Regions from separate parts of the Streptomyces sp. NPDC058257 genome, predicted to be linked through region 1. Evidence: riboswitches for the same ligand, from Rfam matches in the RefSeq annotation. Region 1 holds a riboswitch; the other holds the start of a gene.
The links. Region 1 has a riboswitch for glycine ahead of gcvP (aminomethyl-transferring glycine dehydrogenase). Riboswitches for the same ligand answer to the same signal wherever they lie in the genome.

Region 1 (10,242 bases):
GCCGCAAGGTCGGCAAGCCCTACCGGTTCAAGGTGATCGGCAAGCCGCAGGACCTGGAACCGGCGCTGAACATCCCAGGTGGCGTGGTGCAGACTCTGGAGAAGGAGCAGGCCACCGCCACCGTGACGCGAGCGGAGAAGATCGTGGTGGACGCCTTGCGAGCGGCGAAGCGGCCTGATTACGCTCGGTCGTCGTCCCAGTGAGGCGGGGGTGCATGGGGGCCGCCGGTCGAGGGCATGAGGTTGCGGGGGGTCGGCGCACCGTAAGCGTGGTGCGTGGTGGAAACTGTTTGGTGGATGCGGACGTTGTGAGGATGTCTGTGCTGCCGATGTACGCCGGTGTGTGCAATCAGGGTTCGTCCTGCCCCACGGGCGGGTCTGTTTCGGTCAAGGGGAATCGCCCGTGAAGTTGTTTGCGAAGTTGTTCGGCAAGAGTGCACGTGAGGACAGCGGCAATCCCGCCACTGCCCGGCACCGTGCCACGCGCCATGGAGATGCCGAGGAGCAGGGCGGAGAGCGCCCGATGTTCCGCGACCAGGTCGGTGGGCCAGGCGGTGACAATTCGGGCGCGCAGGGCGCGTCGTCTGTTGACCCCGCCGGTGCGGGCCGCATAGGTTTCGGAGAACCGTCAACCTCAAGTACGGGTGGAGGGTTTACCCCCGATCCGTACGCATCGAATGCCCCCGCGGGGCAGCCGCGGCAGGAGGATCCGTCCATGGCCCTGGTGTGTACGAGGTGCGGGAACCGCAACGCGGAGGCGAGTCGGTTCTGCTCCAACTGCGGCGCGCCGCTGCGGGCCGGGGCCGCGCCGGAGCGTCCCTCCGAGACGACCTCCACCATCTCCATCTCGGGCCTGGAGGCCTACGACGCGGAGGTGACGGGGCAGACCGCCTCGCCCGCCCTCTCGCCGGAGGCCCAGGCCGCCGTTGACGCACTGCCGCTCGGCTCCGCGCTCCTCGTGGTGCGCAGGGGACCGAACTCGGGCAGCCGCTTCCTCCTGGACGGCGAGCTGACCACGGCGGGGCGTCACCCGCAGAGCGACATCTTCCTGGACGACGTGACCGTCTCGCGCCGCCACGTGGAGTTCCGTCGCCTCGGGGACGGTTCCTTCACCGTCGCCGACGTGGGCAGCCTCAACGGCACGTACGTCAATCGGGAGCGCATCGACTCGGTCGCGCTGTCGAACGGCGACGAGGTGCAGATCGGCAAGTACCGACTGGTCTTCTACGCGAGCCAGCGGGGCATCGGTATCTGACCCGTAGGGAAGGTCCATGCTTCAAACACCGAGGGGCGGTGCCGGGAACGGCACCGCCGCCGAGGACCGTCGGCTGATGAGTATCGGCGCCGTGCTGAACGCGCTGCGTGACGAGTTTCCCGAGGTTACGATCTCCAAGATCCGTTTCCTGGAGTCGGAAGGGCTCATCGAGCCGGAGCGCACGCCGTCCGGTTACCGGAAGTTCAGTCCCGAGGATGTCGAGCGGCTCGGTCACGTCCTGAGGATGCAGCGGGACCACTATCTGCCGCTCAAGGTCATCCGGGAGCACCTGGACGCCCTGGAGCGCGGAGAACGGGCTCCACTGCCCTCTCTGGGGCAGCCGCGGGAACCGGGTGACGCCTGGGGCGTGAGTGACGCCGAGGGGCCCACAGCGGCCCGTGTGGGCCGTGCCGAGCTGCTTGCCGCCGCGGAGATCGAGGCGGAGCAGCTCGCGGAGTGGGAGACGTACGGGCTCATCGCACCCTTGCCGGACGGCGGTTATGACGCGGAGGCCGTGACGGTCGCCGCGCTCGTCGTCGAACTCGGGCGGTTCGGTATCGAACCGCGACATCTGCGCGCCATGAAGTCGGCGGCCGAGCGCGAGGCCGGACTCGTCGACCAGGTCGTGGCGCCGCTGCGCCGGCACCGTAACCCGCAGACCAGAGCCCATGCGGAAGCCCGTACGAAGGAGCTCGCGGGGCTGACCGGAAAGCTGCATTCTGCACTGGTGCAGACGGCGCTCGGGGTGCGGTTGCCCTGACTCGGGAGGTGCCCGACTACCCAAACCGGCCGGGCACGTCCTAGGGTTGCTGTGTGAACGAGCTCGACGTCGTAGGTGTCCGGGTGGAAATGCCCTCCAACCAACCGATCGTGCTCCTGCGTGAAGTGGGAGGCGATCGCTACCTCCCCATCTGGATCGGACCAGGGGAGGCGACCGCGATCGCCTTCGCACAGCAGGGGATGGCGCCCGCACGGCCGCTGACCCACGACCTGTTCAAGGACGTGCTGGAGGCGGTGGGACAGGAGCTCACCGAAGTGCGCATCACGGACCTCCGAGAAGGGGTCTTCTACGCGGAGCTGGTCTTCGCCAGTGGAGTCGAGGTGAGCGCCCGGCCGTCCGACGCCATAGCGCTCGCGCTGCGCACCGGAACGCCGATCTACGGCAGTGACGGTGTCCTCGACGACGCGGGCATCGCCATTCCGGACGAGCAGGAGGACGAAGTGGAGAAGTTCCGCGAGTTCCTCGACCAGATCTCGCCCGAGGACTTCGGCACCAACAGCCAGTAGTCCGTCGCTTCCGAGTCGCTTCCGAATGGTCCCGGCGGACCATTCGGCTAGCCTTTCCCGGCGGCGCGGTACGGCAAACCACTCTTAGGGTGATTATCACTCGGCGTGCCGAGTGTGGCGATCGTTGACGAGCCCCTGGTGACTGCCTACCTTCGAGAAGGCAGGTCAAGGACGGAGGTCGGCGTGAGAAGCAGCGGCGACGATACGGCGACGGGCAGTCCGTATCCGCTTCACAGCAGCGCGGCCAGTCACTCTCCGAAGAGGCCGATGGCCGTTCAGGGGAGCGTTCAGGGGAGCGGGGACGCCACGTCCGGACAGTCCGAACAGGAACAGATCGGTTACCGGGGGCCGACCGCGTGTGCGGCTGCCGGTATCACGTACCGACAGCTCGATTACTGGGCCCGTACGGGTCTCGTCGAGCCCACTGTGCGGTCCGCGGGCGGGTCGGCGGCCCAGCGGCTCTACAGCTTCCGGGACGTCGTCGCCCTGAAGATCGTGAAGCGGTTCCTCGACACCGGCGTGTCCCTGCAGAACATCCGGACCACGGTCCAGCATCTGCGCGACCGCCGTTGCGAGGACCTGGAGCGGATGACGCTCATGAGCGACGGCGCGACGGTGTACGAGTGCACGTCGCCCGACGAGGTCCACGATCTGCTCCAGGGCGGCCAGGGAGTCTTCGGGATCGCCGTGGGCGTCGTGTGGCGGGATGTGGACGCCGCACTCTCGCAGCTGCACGGCGAGCGGATCGACACCGGAGAGACGCTCCTGCGGCAGAACCCCGCCGACGAGCTCGCGAGGCGGCGCAACAGGGCCGTGTGAGAGGCCGTGACCGCCCGAGCCGGTTCGGGGGCCGGGGTGGCGTTCTCGGGGCGTTGTCAGTGGCGTAGGGCAGCATCAGGGGTGTGAGAACCGCGCCCACGATCCTGCATCTCGACATGGATGCCTTCTACGCGTCTGCCGAGCAGGCCGCGAAGCCGAGTCTGCGCGGGAAAGCCGTGGTGGTGGGCGGCCTCGGACCCCGGGGTGTGGTGGCCACCGCCTCGTACGAAGCGCGTAAGTTCGGCGTGCACTCGGCCATGCCCATGGGGCAGGCGCGTCGCCTGGCGCCCAATGCCGCCTATCTGGTCCCGCGCTTCGGGCTCTACCGCGGGATCAGTGACCAGGTGATGTCGCTCCTTCGGGAGCTGTCGCCGCTGGTGGAGCCGCTCAGTCTGGACGAGGCGTTCGTCGATCTGGAGGCGGGCGGCGTGGCCGACGACCAGGAGTCGGCCCTTGCCGTGGGCGAGCGGCTGCGCGCGGACATCAAGGCGGTGACCGGGCTCGCGGGTTCGGTCGGGCTCGCCGCGTCCAAGATGCTGGCGAAGATCGCCTCGGAGGAGGCCAAGCCGGACGGTCTGCGGCTGATAGTGCCGGGCACCGAGCGGGAGCTGCTCGGGCCGATGTCGGTGCGGACCCTGCCCGGTGTCGGTCCCGCCACCGGGGACCACCTGCGGCGCGGGGGCATCACGACGGTGGGGGAGATCGCCGAGGCGGGTGAGGACGAGCTCGTACGGCTCCTCGGGAAGTCGCACGGGAGCGCGCTGTACGCGATGGCCCTTGCCCGGGACGAGCGGCCCGTGGTGGCGGAGCGGGAATCCAAGTCGGTCAGCGTCGAGGACACGTACGACGTGGACATCCATGACCGGGTACGGGTCAGGGGCGAGGTGGCGCGGCTGGCGGACCGGTGTGTGGAGCGGCTGCGGGCTGCCGGGCACTCGGGGCGGACCATCGTGTTGAAGGTGCGGCGGTTCGACTTCTCGACGCTGACGCGCTCCGAGACGCTGCGCGGGCCGACGGACGACCCCGGGGTGGTGCGGGAGGCGGCGGCGCGGCTGCTTGAGGCCGTGGACACCACCGGAGGCGTGCGGCTCCTCGGGGTGGGGGTCACGGGGCTTGCCGACTACACGCAGGAGGACCTCTTCGCGCAGGCGCAGGCCGCTGAGGCGGCTGAGGCGGCCGAGGCCCTGGAGGCGGGGAGGGAGGCAGAGGGGGAGGCAGAGGGGGAGCCGGCTGGGGTGGCGGCGGCACAGGCCGTGGGTGACGCGGTGGAGGTGCCGGCCGTGTCCCCGGTCGTACCCGTCGTGTCAGTGGCGGCGACCGAGCGGCGGTGGGCTGCCGGGCACGATGTGCGGCATGCCGAGTTCGGGCACGGGTGGGTGCAGGGGAGTGGTCTGGGGCGGGTGACGGTCCGCTTCGAGACGCCGGAATCGTCGGCGCCGGGACGGGTGCGGACGTTCAGGACGGATGATCCGGAGCTGGAGCCCGCGGAGCCCCTGCCGTTGGTGACCGCTCCTGAGGAGCCGGAGCCGGAGCCGGAGCCCGAGCCGGAGCCGTGATGCCCGTACGTGCGTGAGTCGCCGGGGTGACCGATGAGGGTCAGGGCGCTTCCTGGCCCGCGATGGTGCCGAAGTCCTGGTCCGGTGGTGGCGGCGCCTGCGGGGGCGCGATGTCCAGGCCGTAGTGGTGGTAGAGCTGCAGTTCCTGTTCGGGGGAGAGATGGCGGCCCACGCCGAAATCGGGGGCGTCCTTGATCAGGGAGCGCTCGAAGGGGATGCGCAGGGTGCCCTCGCGCGTGACCTCGCTGGGTTCCAGGGGCACGAACGCGTCCCTGCTGAACAGACCCGTGCGTATGGCCGCCCACTCCGGGGCGCCGGTGGCGTCGTCGAGATAGACCTCGTCGATCGTGCCGATCTTGGCCCCGTTCCGGTCGAACGCCTTCCGGCCGATCAGGTTGCGCGGATCGATGTCGGTCTGCACGGGCCCTCCAACTGGTCGAGGCTTGTCGAAGTGGGGCACGACTCATCCTTGTTCGTTCGTAATCACTACGAAAGAGCACTTCGGGGCAGGCGGCCACTCGAGGGATCGCCCGCAGTCCTCGCTGGTAGGCTGGCGCATGGCTGCTGACCCCGTGCGGGAGAGCTCTCCGGTGGAGACACCGGGGGCGCCGAAGGAGCAACTCCTCCCCGGAATCTCTCAGGCCCCTGTACCGCACGGACGAGGTCACTCTGGAAAGTAGGGCGGGCGTCGGGCGGGCACGTTCGAATCCCTTCCTCACCGACGGTGAAAGCCGGGACAGCTCCCTCATGGGGGCGCGGACCGGTGAAACTCTCAGGTTGAGATGACAGAGGGGGAGGCCGTCCGGGTACCCGCGCCGTGGTGCCCCTCGCAGGTCGCGTCAGACCAGGAGGCCTCCGCAATGACCGCCACCCCTCGCATCCCGCTTTCCCAGCTCGAACAGGGCATTCCCTTCGAGCAGCGGCACATCGGCCCCGATGCGGAAGCACGGGCCAAGATGCTCGCGCAGGTCGGATACGGCTCGCTCGACGAGCTGACCGCCGCCGCCGTACCGGATGTGATCAAGAACGCCGAGGCGCTGAACCTGCCCGGAGCGCGCACCGAGGCCGAGGTCCTGGCCGAGCTGCGTTCCCTCGCGGACCGTAACCAGGTTCTTGATCCCATGATCGGGCTTGGCTACTACGGGACCTTCACGCCGCCGGTGATCCTGCGGAACGTCATGGAGAACCCGGCCTGGTACACCGCGTACACGCCCTACCAGCCGGAGATCTCCCAGGGGCGCCTCGAGGCCCTGCTGAACTTCCAGACCGTCGTCGCCGAGCTCACCGGGCTGCCCACCTCCGGTGCCTCGCTGCTCGACGAGGGGACCGCCGCCGCCGAGGCCATGGCCCTGTCGAGGCGCGTGGGCAAGGTCAAGGACGGTGTCTTCCTCGTCGACGCCGACACGCTGCCGCAGACCATCGCCGTCATACAGACCCGCGCCGAGCCGGCCGGTGTCGAGGTCGTGGTCGCCGATCTGAGCGAGGGCATCCCGGCCGAGGTCGCCGAGCGCGGTGTCGTCGGCGTACTGATCCAGTACCCGGGCGCCTCCGGTGCCGTGCGCGACATGAAGCCCCTCATCGAGCAGGCGCACGAGATCGGGGCCATCGTCTCCGTCGCCGCCGACCTGCTGGCTCTGACGCTGCTCACCTCGCCCGGTGAGCTCGGCGCCGACATCGCCGTCGGCACCACACAGCGCTTCGGTGTGCCGATGGGCTTCGGCGGCCCGCACGCCGGTTACATGGCGGTGCGCGAGAAGTTCGCGCGCAACCTGCCGGGGCGGCTCGTCGGCGTCTCCGTGGACGCGGACGGCAACAAGGCCTACCGGCTCGCGCTGCAGACCCGTGAGCAGCACATCCGTCGCGAGAAGGCCACCAGCAACATCTGTACCGCTCAGGTGCTGCTCGCGGTGATGGCCGGAATGTACGCGGTCTACCACGGGCCCGAGGGACTCAAGGCCATCGCGCGCCGTACGCACCGCTACGCGACCGTGCTCGCGGCGGGGCTCACCGCGGGCGGCGTCGAGGTCGTGCACGGCGCGTACTTCGACACCCTGACCGTGCGGGTGCCCGGCAGGGCCGAGGAACTCGTCTCCGCGGCCCGCGAGGGCGGCGTCAACATCCACCAGATCGACGCCGACCACGTCTCCCTGGCCTGTGACGAGACCACCACGCGCAAGCAACTCACCGCGATCTGGACCGCGTTCAAGGTGGAGGCGGACGTCGAGGCGCTCGACGCGGAGACCGAGGACACGCTCCCGGCCGGTCTGCTGCGCGAGGACGAGTACCTCACGCACCCCGTCTTCCACCAGTACCGCTCCGAGACCGCCATGCTGCGCTACCTGCGCAAGCTGGCCGACCGCGACTACGCGCTCGACCGCGGCATGATCCCGCTGGGCTCCTGCACCATGAAGCTCAACGCGACCACGGAGATGGAGCCGGTCACCTGGCCCGAGTTCGGTCAGCTGCACCCCTTCGCGCCCGCCCAGCAGGCGCAGGGTTATCTCACGCTCATCCGTGAGCTGGAGGAGCGGCTCGCCGAGGTCACCGGGTACGACAAGGTCTCGCTGCAGCCCAACGCCGGTTCGCAGGGCGAGCTCGCCGGGCTGCTCGCCGTACGGGGCTACCACCGTGCCAACGGCGACGACCAGCGCACCGTCTGCCTCATCCCGTCCTCCGCGCACGGCACCAACGCCGCGAGCGCCGTGATGGCCGGCATGAAGGTCGTCGTCGTGAAGACCAGCGACGACGGCGAGATCGACGTCGAGGATCTGCGCGCCAAGATCGAGAAGCACCGTGACGAGCTGTCCGTGCTCATGATCACCTACCCGTCGACGCACGGTGTGTTCGAGGAGCACGTCGCCGATATCTGCGCCTCCGTGCACGAGGCGGGCGGCCAGGTGTACGTCGACGGGGCGAACCTGAACGCCCTGGTGGGCCTCGCCCAGCCCGGCAAGTTCGGCGGCGACGTCTCGCACCTGAATCTGCACAAGACCTTCTGCATCCCGCACGGCGGCGGTGGCCCCGGCGTCGGCCCGGTCGGAGTGCGCGAGCACCTCGCGCCGTACCTGCCCAACCACCCGCTGCAGCCCGCCGCCGGTCCCGAGACGGGCGTCGGGCCGATCTCCGCCGCGCCGTGGGGCTCCGCCGGAATCCTGCCGATCTCCTGGGCGTACGTACGCCTCATGGGCGGCGAGGGCCTCAAGCGCGCCACGCAGGTCGCGGTGCTCTCCGCGAACTACATCGCCAAGCGCCTCGAACCGCACTACCCGGTGCTCTACACCGGTCCCGGCGGCCTGGTCGCGCACGAGTGCATCATCGATCTGCGCCCGCTGAGCAAGGCGACCGGTGTCAGCGTCGACGACATCGCCAAGCGGCTCATCGACTACGGCTTCCACGCGCCGACCATGTCGTTCCCGGTCGCGGGGACGCTGATGATCGAGCCGACCGAGAGCGAGGACCTGGTCGAGATCGACCGGTTCTGCGAAGCGATGATCGCCATTCGCGCGGAGATCGAGAAGGTCGGCGGAGAGTGGACCGCCGAGGACAACCCGCTGCGGAACGCGCCGCACACCGCTGCCGCGCTCGGCGGTGAGTGGGAGCACGCGTACAGCCGCGAGGAGGCCGTCTTCCCGGCCGGCGTCGTGGCCGCGGACAAGTACTGGCCGCCGGTGCGCCGCATCGACCAGGCGTACGGCGACCGGAATCTGGTCTGCTCCTGCCCGCCGCTGGACGCGTACGAGGACTGATATCGCGTCCAGAACATGCGTGGGGGCCGGTCCGGAGGTTGTTGCTCCGGGTCGGCCCCTTTGTTGTCCGTGCCGTGGTGCTGCCGCGTGCTGCCGTGATGCTGCCGCGTCAGGCGGCGGTCATGATCTCGTCCGTGCCCAGTGGGCGGTGCGGGGCGATGATCTGGCCGTCCGGCAGCAGCTCGCCAGTGTCCTCGAAGAGGAGAACGCCGTTGCACAGCAGGCTCCAGCCCTGCTCCGGGTGGCTCGCCGTGAGGAGCGCGGCCTCCCGGTCTGCGGAGTCAGCTGTCGGGCAGGGTGGTTGATGCTGGCACATGGAAGGGTTCTTTCGCTGCGGTGTGATGGCTGTGACGTCTGCCTTGCGGCTCGATGCGGTGTTCATGGCCGCCCCCCGTTATGTCGGTCCGATCCCAGTGTTGCCCTACGGACGTCAATCCGCAGGGATTTAGCGGCAGCGCTTCTTACTGCTTAATGACGTATCACCCGCCCGGACGGTTCAGCCCAACTGCGCTGTCTTCTCGGGTGGTTCGGGGTGGTCATACCGGGCTAGTCCGTATGGGCCCAGGACGCACCGAGCCCCGCGGCCGGGAACGGCGGCGGGGCTCGGTGCGTACGGCGAGGTCAGGCGGGCGAGGTGAGCAGCGGTGCCGGGGTCATGCGGTGGGTGAGAACCTTGAGCAGCTCCGCGGCGCGGTGTGGGCGGTGCGCCGCGATGCCGGGAGGCGCGGGTGCGAGCGGAACGAGGATGTCGGAGGGCGCGAGGCCGCCGCTCGCGCCGTCCGCCGTGCAGTCGCCGTGCAGCCAGAGTGTGAGCATGTAGAGCTCGGGTATGGACAACAGTCGTGGCTGATAGGACATCTGCATCGCTTCGGCATGACGCAGGGCGCGTTCGGTGGCCGCGATGTACGGGCCCTCGAAGAAGTGGGAGAAGGTCCACCCGTCAGGCGTCAGCATCGTGTCCGCCGCGGCGACGGCGCGCTCGCCGCAGCGGATCAGGAAACGCCACCCCGCGAGACGGGTGGGGGATGGGCTCGACGGGATGATCCGGTCCAGGACGTGTACGGGCAAAGGGAGTTCGGGGCTCACCGGTCCCTGGGCGGCGCGCAGGGACGGAGTGCGGGCTTCGTGTACGGCGGTGGGTGAACCGAGTGCCGCGAGGACGCTGCGCAGGGCGGGCGCGGGAGCCGGGGGGACTTGCAGCGGCATGATGGGTCGCCTCTCTCATTCGACAGGCACGGTGGAACGAGGACAGGTGCGGACGTCGCTGTCTGCTCCGGGGGCAGAGGGGGGCGGGGGCAGGGGACCGCGAGCGCCAACTCTCTGCCTCGTTCGCGAAGTTTATACGACACGTGTTCTGGTCGTGATTCAGCTAACCGCACCTGATATTGTCCGCAAGGCGTTATCCGGTCGCTATTTTGCGGGCTTTAACCCGATTCCGGATGAGCCCAGACGTTTGACCTCGACTCCCTTCGGGGGAGCGGACGGCCGAATCTCATCGGCGTTTTTCACCATGACTCGGCGAGCGGATTCTGCCGGTGAACATCATTATTGGTGAATGGGTCGTGCGGACACGGCGAAGA
Region 2 (10,242 bases), on a different contig from region 1:
GCTCGGTGTTCCCGTCGGCACGGTGCGGTCGCGGCTCTCGCGGGCGCGTGCGCGGCTGCGGCGGCTCAGCGAGGACGGGTTGGATGCGACGGAAGCGCAGAACACGAAGAACACGAAGAACGTGAAGAAGATGAAGAACGTGACGGAACCTCGCCGTGGTCGCGGAGAGGTAGAGAGTGAGGCCGCGTTCGCGGCCCTGCCCCTGCGGGAGGAATTCCGATGAACGCCGCCACCCCGCCCCCGGGAGAGGCCGAGGCCGCTGAACTGGCCCGCCTGCTGCCGGAGTCGGACGAAGACGAATGGCAGCTTCCGCCGGGGCGTCACCTTCACCACAAGGACGTCCTGATGCAGCAGATCGACCACGACACGGACCAGAGCCGGACACAGCAGGCCCCCGCCCCCGCCCCCGCCCTCGCGTCCGCCCGCCGCAAGCTGCTGCGTCCCGCGGTGCTGATGCCGGCCGCCGCCGCTTTCGCGGCGGCAGGGATCCTGCTCGCCACGCTTCCGTCCGACCACGCCGACGGTGTCCGTGACATGGGGGCCGGCGACGGCGCCACCTCCGGTGCGGCCGTCACTCTCGACCGGATCGCCACCGCTTCCCTGAAGGCCGACACCCGGCGGGTGAAGGCGAGCCAGTTCGTCTACATCCGCAGCCTGGTCCAGGGCAACGAGGGCGAGCTCAACGCCAAGGTGAAGCTCGGTGCTCCGCACAAGCAGGAGTCCTGGATGTCGCAGGACCCCGCTCCCGTCACGAACATCGGCATGATCCGGGAGAGCGGAAAGGGGGCGTCGATGCCCGGTCAGGACGTCCCCATCGAGACGTCCGTCGTGGACGGTTCCGATGACTCCGGAGCCATCCCGGAGGGGCCGGAGCGGCCCACGTACAACTGGCTCGCCTCGCTGCCCACCGACCCCGACGCCCTGCTGAAGAAGCTGTATGCCCAGACGCAGGTGATCGAAGGGGAGGAGACGAAGGCGCAGGCCGTCTTCGACAAGATCGGTGACCTGCTCGAATCGACGATCATGCCGCCGGAGAATGCCGCAGCGTTCTACAAGGTCGTCGCGAAGCTCCCCGGCGTGACCGAGGTGCCCGACGCGGTGGACGCGGCGGGCCGCCACGGAATCGGCATCACCCTCGACGAGTCGTCGTGGGCGACGCGCGAGGTGTGGATCTTCGACAAGAAGTCCTTCGAATATCTCGGCTCGCGCGGCTATATGACGAAGAACCACAAGCCGGGTGGCACGCCGGGCAAGGGGGGCAACCCCGAGGAGCTCTACGGCAGCAGCGCGATCCTGGAGCGCGCTGTCGTAGCTCAGAAGGGCATGGAACCCGAAGCCGCCGACGAGCGCGGCTGAGCACGGTCCGGCCGCCCGGCCCGCACCGCCCGCAGCAGCGGGAATCCATCGAGGCGACGGCGTTGGTCAAGGCCGGGCACCTCTACGGACCGCGGTACGAGTTCACGTCCGCGCCCACGTGATGCCGCGGTGTTGGTGAACAGATCGCAGGGCCTGCCGTCGCCTGGTCAGCGGGCCGACAGCGCCAGCGGTTCGGCGCCACTGCCCTTCCCTGAGTCGGACCAAGCTCAGCCGAGACCCCGATGCGCGGCCCACAGCGCCCCGGCGCGGCTGGCGGCGTCGGCGATCAGCGCCGCCAGTTCGGGCCTGTCGGGGACGGGGAACGAGACGTATGCGCCCCGGCCGCCTGCGACTGGTCGGCCGTAGGCCTTTGTGGCGAGGTGCCCGTCCGGGAGGAGACGGACGTTGAGTGTGCTCAGCATGAACTCCTCACCACGCCGAGTGTCCGTCCAGCGGAGCTCCTGCGGGATCGTGACATTGATCGCCAGAGCACTCACTTCCAGGTCGCTGCTCATGGACAGATGGTCTCATCCACTCCGCTCGCCCTTGCGGGTGCGCGAGGCCGTCCTGACCGGGCTCGCCAACAGCGTGGAGCTGCTGCCCCGGTGGAGTCCCACACTCCGAGCAGGAGGAGCAGGCCGATCGCCTGATCGCCATGCCCGGGCTCGCGCGCCGCACGGACGCGCGCCGGTCCGCGCTCTCCCGGGGCGAGCGCGGACGGACCCTGATCGCGCGCCCGTTGAGCAGGCGCGGCGAGTACGTGCGAGGGGCCCGGCGCTCTCACGCGCCGGGCCCCTCGTACGTACCACCACTACTTCTTGTTCAGGCTCGCCCAGAACTCGTCGAAGGAGAGACGCTTGTCCTTGTCGGTGTCCTTCGTGCCGATCACGGCCTCGGCCACCGTCTCGGTGACGTAGAAGTCCCCCATCTTGGCCATGGCCGACTTCCACTCCGCCGCTGTGATGAAGCCGTCGCCGTCCGCGTCGAACTGCTTGAACGTCCTGCGCGCTTCCTCGATGTCCGCCACCGGATCCACCCCTTCTTGGTGCACTACTGACGGGGCTCAGGGTATCCGCCGTCCGGGTGACGACCGGGACGTGGGCTCAGCACTCGATGATGTTCACCGCGAGCCCGCCCCGCGCCGTCTCCTTGTACTTCACGCTCATGTCCGCCCCGGTGTCCTTCATGGTCTTGATGACCTTGTCGAGGGAGACCTTGTGGCTGCCGTCGCCGCGCATCGCCATCTTCGCCGCGGTCACGGCCTTCACCGCCGCCATGCCGTTGCGCTCGATGCACGGGATCTGGACGAGCCCGCCGACCGGGTCGCAGGTCAGGCCGAGGTTGTGCTCCATGCCGATCTCGGCCGCGTTCTCGACCTGCTCGGGGCTGCCGCCGAGCACCTCGGCGAGGGCGCCCGCCGCCATCGAGCAGGCGGAGCCGACCTCGCCCTGGCAGCCGACCTCGGCGCCGGAGATCGAGGCGTTCTCCTTGAAGAGCATGCCGATGGCGCCCGCGGCGAGCAGGAAGCGGACCACTCCCTCCTCGTCCGCGCCGGGAATGAAGTTCATGTAGTAGTGCAGGACCGCCGGGATGATGCCCGCGGCGCCGTTCGTCGGGGCGGTCACGACCCGGCCGCCCGCCGCGTTCTCCTCGTTCACCGCCATCGCGTAGAGCGTGATCCACTCCATGGAGCGGGCAAGCGGGTCGCCCTCGGCGCGCAGCTGGCGTGCGGAGTTGGCCGCGCGGCGGCGGACCTTGAGGCCGCCCGGCAGGATGCCCTCGCGGGACATGCCGCGCGAGACGCAGGACTGCATGACGCCCCAGATGTCGAGCAGACCCGCGCGGATCTCCTCCTCGGTGCGCCAGGCCTTCTCGTTCTCCAGCATCAGCGCGGAGATGGAGAGGCCGGTCTCCTCGGCGAGGCGGAGCAGCTCGTCGCCGGTGCGGAAGGGGTGTTTGAGGACCGTGTCGTCCGGCACGATCGGGTTCTCGCCGGCCACCGCGTCGTCGTCGACCACGAAGCCGCCGCCCACGGAGTAGTACGTCTTCTCCAGGACGGGGGCGCCCTCACGGTCGTACGCGAAGATCGTCATGCCGTTGGCGTGGTACGGCAGGGCCTTGCGGCGGTGCAGGACCAGGTCCTCGTCGAAGGCGAAGTCGATCTCGTGCATGCCGAGGAGGCTGATGCGGCCGGTGCTCTTGATCTGCTCGACGCGCTCGTCGGCGAACTCGACGTCGACCGAGCGCGGGGACTCGCCCTCCAGGCCGAGCAGGACCGCCTTGGGGGTGCCGTGGCCGTGGCCCGTCGCGCCGAGCGAGCCGTAGAGCTCGGCCCGTATGGCGGTGGTGTGGGCCATCAGGCCCTCGTTCTTGAGGCGGCTCGCGAAGATGCGTGCGGCGCGCATGGGGCCGACCGTGTGGGAGCTGGACGGGCCGATGCCGACCGAGAACAGGTCGAAGACCGAGAGGGCCACGAGAAACTCCAATGGTGGTTGGTAGACGCCGTTGTCTGCCGGGGTGGTGCAGAGAGCAAGGCGTGAGCCGGGGCACGAACCGGGGCACCGCGCTCACTGTGTTCACATCCAGTGTGCGCGGTGCCCCGAAGATTCGTACGAAGGAAAGCGTACGAAAATGCTACAGGTTGGGGTACAGCGGGTGCTTTTCCGCCAAGGCGGAGACGCGGGCCTTGAGCGACTCCGTGTCGACGTCGCCCGGCTTCAGCGCCTCGGCGATGATGTCGGCGACCTCACGGAAGTCGTCCTCCTGGAAGCCGCGGGTCGCGAGCGCGGGCGTACCGATCCGCAGGCCCGAGGTGACCATCGGGGGGCGCGGGTCGTTCGGGACCGCGTTGCGGTTGACCGTGATGCCGACCTCGTGGAGGCGGTCCTCGGCCTGCTGGCCGTCGAGCTCGGAGTCGCGCAGGTCCACCAGGACCAGGTGCACGTCCGTGCCGCCGGACAGGACGTCGACACCGACGGCCTTCGCGTCGTCCTGAACCAGGCGCTCGGCCAGGATGCGGGCGCCGTCCAGGGTGCGCTGCTGGCGCTCCTTGAACTCCTCGGAGGCCGCGATCTTGAAGGAGACGGCCTTGGCCGCGATCACGTGCTCCAGGGGGCCGCCCTGGAAGCCCGGGAAGACCGCGGAGTTCAGCTTCTTCGCGAACTCCTTGCTGCGGGCAAGGATGATGCCGCCGCGCGGGCCGCCGAGCGTCTTGTGCGTGGTGGAGGTGACCACGTCCGCGAACGGCACCGGGTTGGGGTGAAGGCCCGCGGCGACGAGCCCGGCGAAGTGCGCCATGTCGACCCACAGGTACGCGCCGACCTCGTCGGCGATCCGGCGGAACTCGGCGAAGTCCAGCTGACGCGGGTAGGCGGACCAGCCCGCGATGATCACCTTCGGGCTGCTCTCCTTGGCCAGGCGCTCGACCTCGGCCATGTCGATCAGACCGGCCTCGTCGACGTGGTACGGGACCACGTTGAACTGCTTGCCGGAGAAGTTCAGGCGCATGCCGTGGGTGAGGTGGCCGCCGTGCGCCAGGTCCAGGCCGAGGATCGTGTCGCCGGGCTTGGCGATCGCGAAGAGGGCGGCCTGGTTGGCGGAGGCGCCGGAGTGGGGCTGGACGTTGGCGTACTCGGCGCCGAACAGGTCCTTGAGCCGGTCGATCGCGATCTGCTCGGCGACGTCGACGTGCTCACAGCCGCCGTAGTAGCGGCGGCCGGGGTAGCCCTCGGCGTACTTGTTGGTGAGGACCGTGCCCTGGGCCTCCATGACGGCGACCGGAGCGAAGTTCTCCGAGGCGATCATTTCCAGGGTGGACTGCTGACGGTGGAGCTCGGCGTCGACGGCGGCGGCGACGTCCGGGTCCAGCTCGTGGAGAGGGGTGTTGAGAAGCGACATCAGGTGGTCCCTAAGGGTCTTTAGTTGCCTGCGAGCTCGGTGTATTCGGCCGCGGAGAGCAGGTCCTTCGGCTCATCCGTGATCCGTACCTTGAACAGCCAGCCGCCCTCGAACGGAGCGGAGTTCACCAGCGACGGGTCGTCCACGACGTCCTGGTTCGCCTCGGTGACCTCACCGGTCACGGGGGAGTACAGGTCGCTGACGGACTTCGTCGACTCGAGCTCGCCGCAGGTCTCGCCCGCGGTCACGGCCTCGCCGACCTCAGGGAGCTGGGCGTATACGACGTCACCGAGCGCGTTGGCCGCGAACTCCGTGATGCCGATCGTCGCCACACCGTCCTCGGTGGCCGAAAGCCACTCGTGCTCCTTGCTGTAACGCAGCTGCTGGGGGTTGCTCATGACCTGAATTCTCCTGTACGCGGGTGGGTGCTGCGGAACGGGACTGATGTGCGTGGGGTCACTTCCGGCTTACCACAGAGGCGGAGCAGCGGCGGAAACGTCACTTCTGGCGCTTGTAGAAGGGCAGCGCCACGACCTCGTACGGCTCGTGCGTGCCCCGGATGTCGACGCCGACACCGGTGGTTCCGGGGGCCGAGTGCGCCACGTCGACGTACGCGATGGCGATCGGCTTGCCCAGCGTCGGGGACGGCGCCCCGGAGGTGACCTCGCCGATGACCTTGCCGTCGGCGACCACGTCGAAGCCCGCGCGCGGAACGCGGCGGCCTGAGGCGATCAGGCCCACCAGCTTCCGCGGGGGAGCGGTCTCGGCGCGCTCGGCGGCGGCCGCGAGCGCCGAGCGCCCCACGAAGGTGTCGGACTGCGAGGTCTTCTCGAACTTCACGACCCGGCCCAGGCCCGCGTCGAACGGAGTCAGCTCCGCCGTCAGCTCGTGCCCGTACAGCGGCATGCCCGCCTCAAGACGGAGCGTGTCGCGGCAGGAGAGCCCGGCCGGGACCAGACCGACGTGCTCGCCGGCCTCCATGAGCGCGTTCCAGAGCTTCTCGGCGTCACCGGGCGAGACGAAGAGCTCGAAGCCGTCCTCGCCGGTGTAGCCGGTGCGGGCGATCAGGGCGGGCACGCCCGCGACGGTGCCCGGCAGGCCCGCGTAGTACTTCAGCCCCGCCAGGTCCGCGTCCGTGAGTGACTTCAGGATGCCGGGGGACTCGGGCCCCTGGACGGCGAGCAGCGCGTACGCGTCGCGGTCGTCGCGGACCTCGGCGTCGAAGCCGTCGGCGCGGGCGGTGAGCGCGTCGAGCACGGTCTGCGCGTTCGAGGCGTTGGCGACGACCATGTACTCAGGGGCGTCGGCCTCGCCCAGACGGTAGACGATCAGGTCGTCCAGGATCCCGCCGTCCTCGGCGCAGATCATCGTGTAGCGGGCGCGGCCGACACCGATGGAGCCGATGTTGCCGACGAGTGCGAAGTTCAGGAAGTCCACGGCCTGCGGTCCGGTGACCGTGATCTCGCCCATGTGGGAGAGATCGAAGAGACCGGCCTTGGTGCGGACGGCGATGTGCTCGTCGCGCTCGCTGCCGTAGCGCAGCGGCATGTCCCAGCCCGCGAAGTCGGTCATGGTCGCGCCGAGCGCGCGATGCACGGCATCGAGGGCGGTCAGACGGGGGACGGTACTCATACGGGGAACTCCCAGGGCATGACGGGCGAGGTCGATCCTCCCCATCTGTCATCGGAACCTGAGAGGTTCACCACGACCCGTCCGTATACGTCATACGTCTGTATCAGGGGGTCATGACTTGCACCTTGGGTGGAGCCGCCGGGGCGACCCGCTTTTCAGATGTGCCTCGCCCGCGCGGTACGGGGCCTGAGAGATTCAAGGGAGGGACTTGCTCCTTCGGCGCCCCGGTGCGTCCTGCGACGGCGACCGGGAACTCTCCCGCGCGGATTCAAGCGGCCTGTATGGAGTTTGCGCGCACATCATTGCACGGGCCCGCGTCACGGGGCAGTGCCAGTCCAGCTGTGCTATTCCGGGGGAAACCCCGGGCCCCGGGCGCTGTTGTGCCGCATTACCTTCTCTTTACACTTGCCGGGGAAGCTGCGGGAAGCAGTTACGTGACCGCTAGGGGAGGCCGATCACGGTGCGCAGGACCAGTGTCTACGCGACCAACACGGGGGTGGCCCTGCCCAAACAGGCCGCCGCCCCCACCAGGGAGAGCTGCGGCGCCCTGCCTGCGGTCGTCGTCCGCGACCTGAGGCAGCGGTCCGGCCACAGCCCGCACCGCCTCACGTTCGGCGCGGGCGACCTGATCGTCGTCTCCGGTCTTCCGGGCAGCGGCAAGTCCACGCTGATGCGCAGAGCCGTCGCGGGCCCGCGCATCGACTCGCAGGACACCCGCGACCGCTGGGCCCTGCGCATGCCGGCCCTGCTGCCGTACGCCGTCTACCGCCCCCTGGTCCGCCTCGCGCACTACGCGGGGCTGCGCGCCGCCCTGCGCTCCGGCGAGGGCATCGTGGTGCACGACTGCGGCACCCAGACATGGGTGCGCAGCTGGCTGGCCCGCGAGGCGGGGCGGCGCGGCACGACGCTGCATCTGCTGCTGCTCGACGTGCCGCCGGACACCGCCATAGAGGGGCAGCTCTCGCGCGGGCGCGGCGTGTCGCGGTACGCCTTCGCGCGGCACCGCAGGACCGTCGGCCGCCTGGTCGGCGCCGCCGAGCGGGGCGATCTGCCGCGCGGCTGCGGCTCCGCGATCCTGCTCGACCGGACAGCCGCGAGCATCCTGCGCGGGATCGGCTTCGGAGGCTGAGCGGCCCGTCGCGTTAGGGTCGTGCCGCAGGCAGAGCGGGACAGGGCAGGGGTTGGGCAGATGGATATTCCGGCGCAGGCGCACGCACATCCGTACGGAGGATGGCCGGGCAACGAACTCGAAGAGGTGCTCGCGGCATCGCTCGGCACGCCGGGGGCGCCCCGGACGTCCGCGGGGGCCCGCATCGTCGAGGTGCTCGGCCGCAGCCACGTCTGGGTCCCGCTGCCGAGCGGCGGCGGCCCCGACAGCGGCACTCTCGACCTGCCCACGCTGGAGATCGACGGCCAGGCCTTCGTCCCCGTCTTCAGCTCCGAGCAGCAGTTCCAGCAGGTCACCGGCGGCCGGATGGGCTGCACCGTGGCGCCCGCCGTGGAGTTCGCGCGCGGACTTCCCCCGCAGATGGGCATCGCGGTCAACCCGGACGGCACGGTCGGGGTCCCGCTGCCGCCGCCCGCCGTCGCCGAACTCTGCCGGGCCGGGCGCACCCCGCTCGACGGCCCCGCGACCGGCGGCCGTGTGCGTCTCTTCGAACCGGACTGGCAGCAGGACCCGGTGGACTTCCTGTCCGCCGCCGCCCGCGAGTTCGAGGCCACCGGGGTCGTCCTGAACGCCCGCCGCTGCCTGGCGAGCGTCGAGGGCGAGGAGCCCACGCTGTTCATCGGCGTCGAACTGACCTCCTGGGAGGGCGACGCGCGCGACCTGCCGATGGAGGCCGTGGGCCGGGCTCTCGGCCACGCCCCGGTGGTCTGGCCGGTGAACCTGGTGCTGCTCGATGTCGCCCAGGACCCGGTCGGCGACTGGATGCGCGAGCGGGTCCGGCCCTTCTTCGGCCGGACACCGGGGCACGAGCACGGACATGTGTAAGGACATGTGCAGGTACGTGTGTGAGGGTGCCGTACGTCAAGTCGGTGTCAGGATCGCCGCTTAAGCTGGTTTCATGGCCCGGGCGGGGCACGGCCCCGCCGATTCGGCCCGGGGCCACCGACCGGCTCGGCTCAGGTCACGGCAGGTTCATCAGGTTCATCAGGTTCATCAGGTTCCAGGCTCAGCGGGTCAGTGGCTCGGCGGGTCAGCGGGTCATCGCGAAGGGGCGGTTAAGGGTGAGTGCGTCGGGCACGGCTGCTGCCGGGCAGGTCGAGCACATGCTGCGCCAGGTGACGCCAGGGCGTTATGACGCCTACGAGGCGCTCCTGCGGGCGCTCGCCGCCGACCAGGTGTGGATGCTGCTCTGGCACGGCCAGGCCGGATCCCCCGACGCGCAGTACGGGAACATGGAGGTCGAGGGCCTGGGGTACGCGCCGTGCGTGACCTCCGCCCAGGAGCTCTCCGCGAGTGGCTGGAACCGTTCGTACGAGGTGGTCAGCGGCCTCGACATCTCCCGCACCCTCTACCCCGACCACTACGGCCTCTGGCTCAACCCGCACGCCCCCGGCGGCGGCGTCGGCATCCCCTGGCTCGACCTGCGGCGCATCGCCTCCGGCCTCGACCTGCTGCCCGCGGGCCCGCTCAGGCTCACCGAGCCGGCCATCGAGATCCCGCAGTTCTACGCCGTGCTCACACAGAACGCCCACCGCACCCCCGCGGTCCGCTCGCTGCGCCGTGCCTGGGTGCAGCCCGCGCTCGGTGCGCCGTATCTGGCCATCGGCCTCGATGTGTACGACACGTCGCCGTCGTCGGTGGACGGGGTGCGCGCGATGATGCAGCAGTCGATCGCCTCCGTCCCCGAGGGGCTGCCCGTCTCGACGGTCGCGATGTCCGACGGGTACGACCCGGTGGCCCTGTGGCTGCGCGCCAACGCCAGGCCCTTCTACGACCGTGAGGCCCAGCCGGCCCCGGCGCCCGCGGGCGGATACGGATATCCCGCACAGTACTGAATCGGTACTGAATCGGTGCGGATGTGGTGCGGATGCGGTGTGGGTGAGGTGCGCGATCCGCATCGACGCGCCGCTGAAGACGCCCTGAACCGGCCATCACGGCTCGTATACCTGCCCCGACAGTCACAATGTCCGTTCTGATGGTGGAGGGCCCCTTTAGCCCCTCGTGGCCCTTTGCCGCCCAACTGCCCCGTGTTCGCCCCTCGTTCACGTGCGTCCGGATAACGGAACACCTCAAACAGCATCACGGTTGAGCATCCATTCCCCGTCAAGTCTGGTAACAGATCGCAACCCCGATGAAGACTCCCGCAAGTGGGGCGCCTCGCCCCTGTGCACGACGGACAGATCACGTCG

Region 2: linked by a shared signal. The riboswitch ahead of gcvT (glycine cleavage system aminomethyltransferase GcvT) and the one ahead of gcvP (aminomethyl-transferring glycine dehydrogenase) in region 1 are both predicted to bind glycine.

Annotation. Positions count from the first base shown of each region.
Region 1 is NZ_JBHVXJ010000005.1:7,947-18,188, forward strand. Features, by position in the region: gene ACFVXC_RS14780 (DUF881 domain-containing protein) at 1-203, shown strand, start outside; gene ACFVXC_RS14785 (FHA domain-containing protein) at 286-1,254, shown strand; gene ACFVXC_RS14790 (MerR family transcriptional regulator) at 1,271-2,014, shown strand; gene ACFVXC_RS14795 (bifunctional nuclease family protein) at 2,068-2,541, shown strand; gene ACFVXC_RS14800 (MerR family transcriptional regulator) at 2,725-3,360, shown strand; gene ACFVXC_RS14805 (DNA polymerase IV) at 3,444-4,916, shown strand; gene ACFVXC_RS14810 (PRC-barrel domain-containing protein) at 4,957-5,337, opposite strand; glycine riboswitch at 5,482-5,579, shown strand; gene gcvP (aminomethyl-transferring glycine dehydrogenase) at 5,777-8,662, shown strand; gene ACFVXC_RS14820 (DUF5999 family protein) at 8,772-8,978, opposite strand; gene ACFVXC_RS14825 (hypothetical protein) at 9,284-9,868, opposite strand.
Region 2 is NZ_JBHVXJ010000011.1:274,112-284,353, reverse strand. Features, by position in the region: gene ACFVXC_RS26140 (RNA polymerase sigma factor) at 1-223, shown strand, start outside; gene ACFVXC_RS26135 (CU044_5270 family protein) at 220-1,356, shown strand; gene ACFVXC_RS26130 (hypothetical protein) at 1,584-1,871, opposite strand; gene ACFVXC_RS26125 (EF-hand domain-containing protein) at 2,168-2,383, opposite strand; gene ACFVXC_RS26120 (L-serine ammonia-lyase) at 2,460-3,830, opposite strand; gene glyA (serine hydroxymethyltransferase) at 3,991-5,253, opposite strand; gene gcvH (glycine cleavage system protein GcvH) at 5,274-5,651, opposite strand; gene gcvT (glycine cleavage system aminomethyltransferase GcvT) at 5,752-6,885, opposite strand; glycine riboswitch at 7,051-7,156, opposite strand; gene ACFVXC_RS26100 (AAA family ATPase) at 7,340-8,014, shown strand; gene ACFVXC_RS26095 (enhanced serine sensitivity protein SseB) at 8,075-8,878, shown strand; gene ACFVXC_RS26090 (enhanced serine sensitivity protein SseB C-terminal domain-containing protein) at 9,115-9,888, shown strand.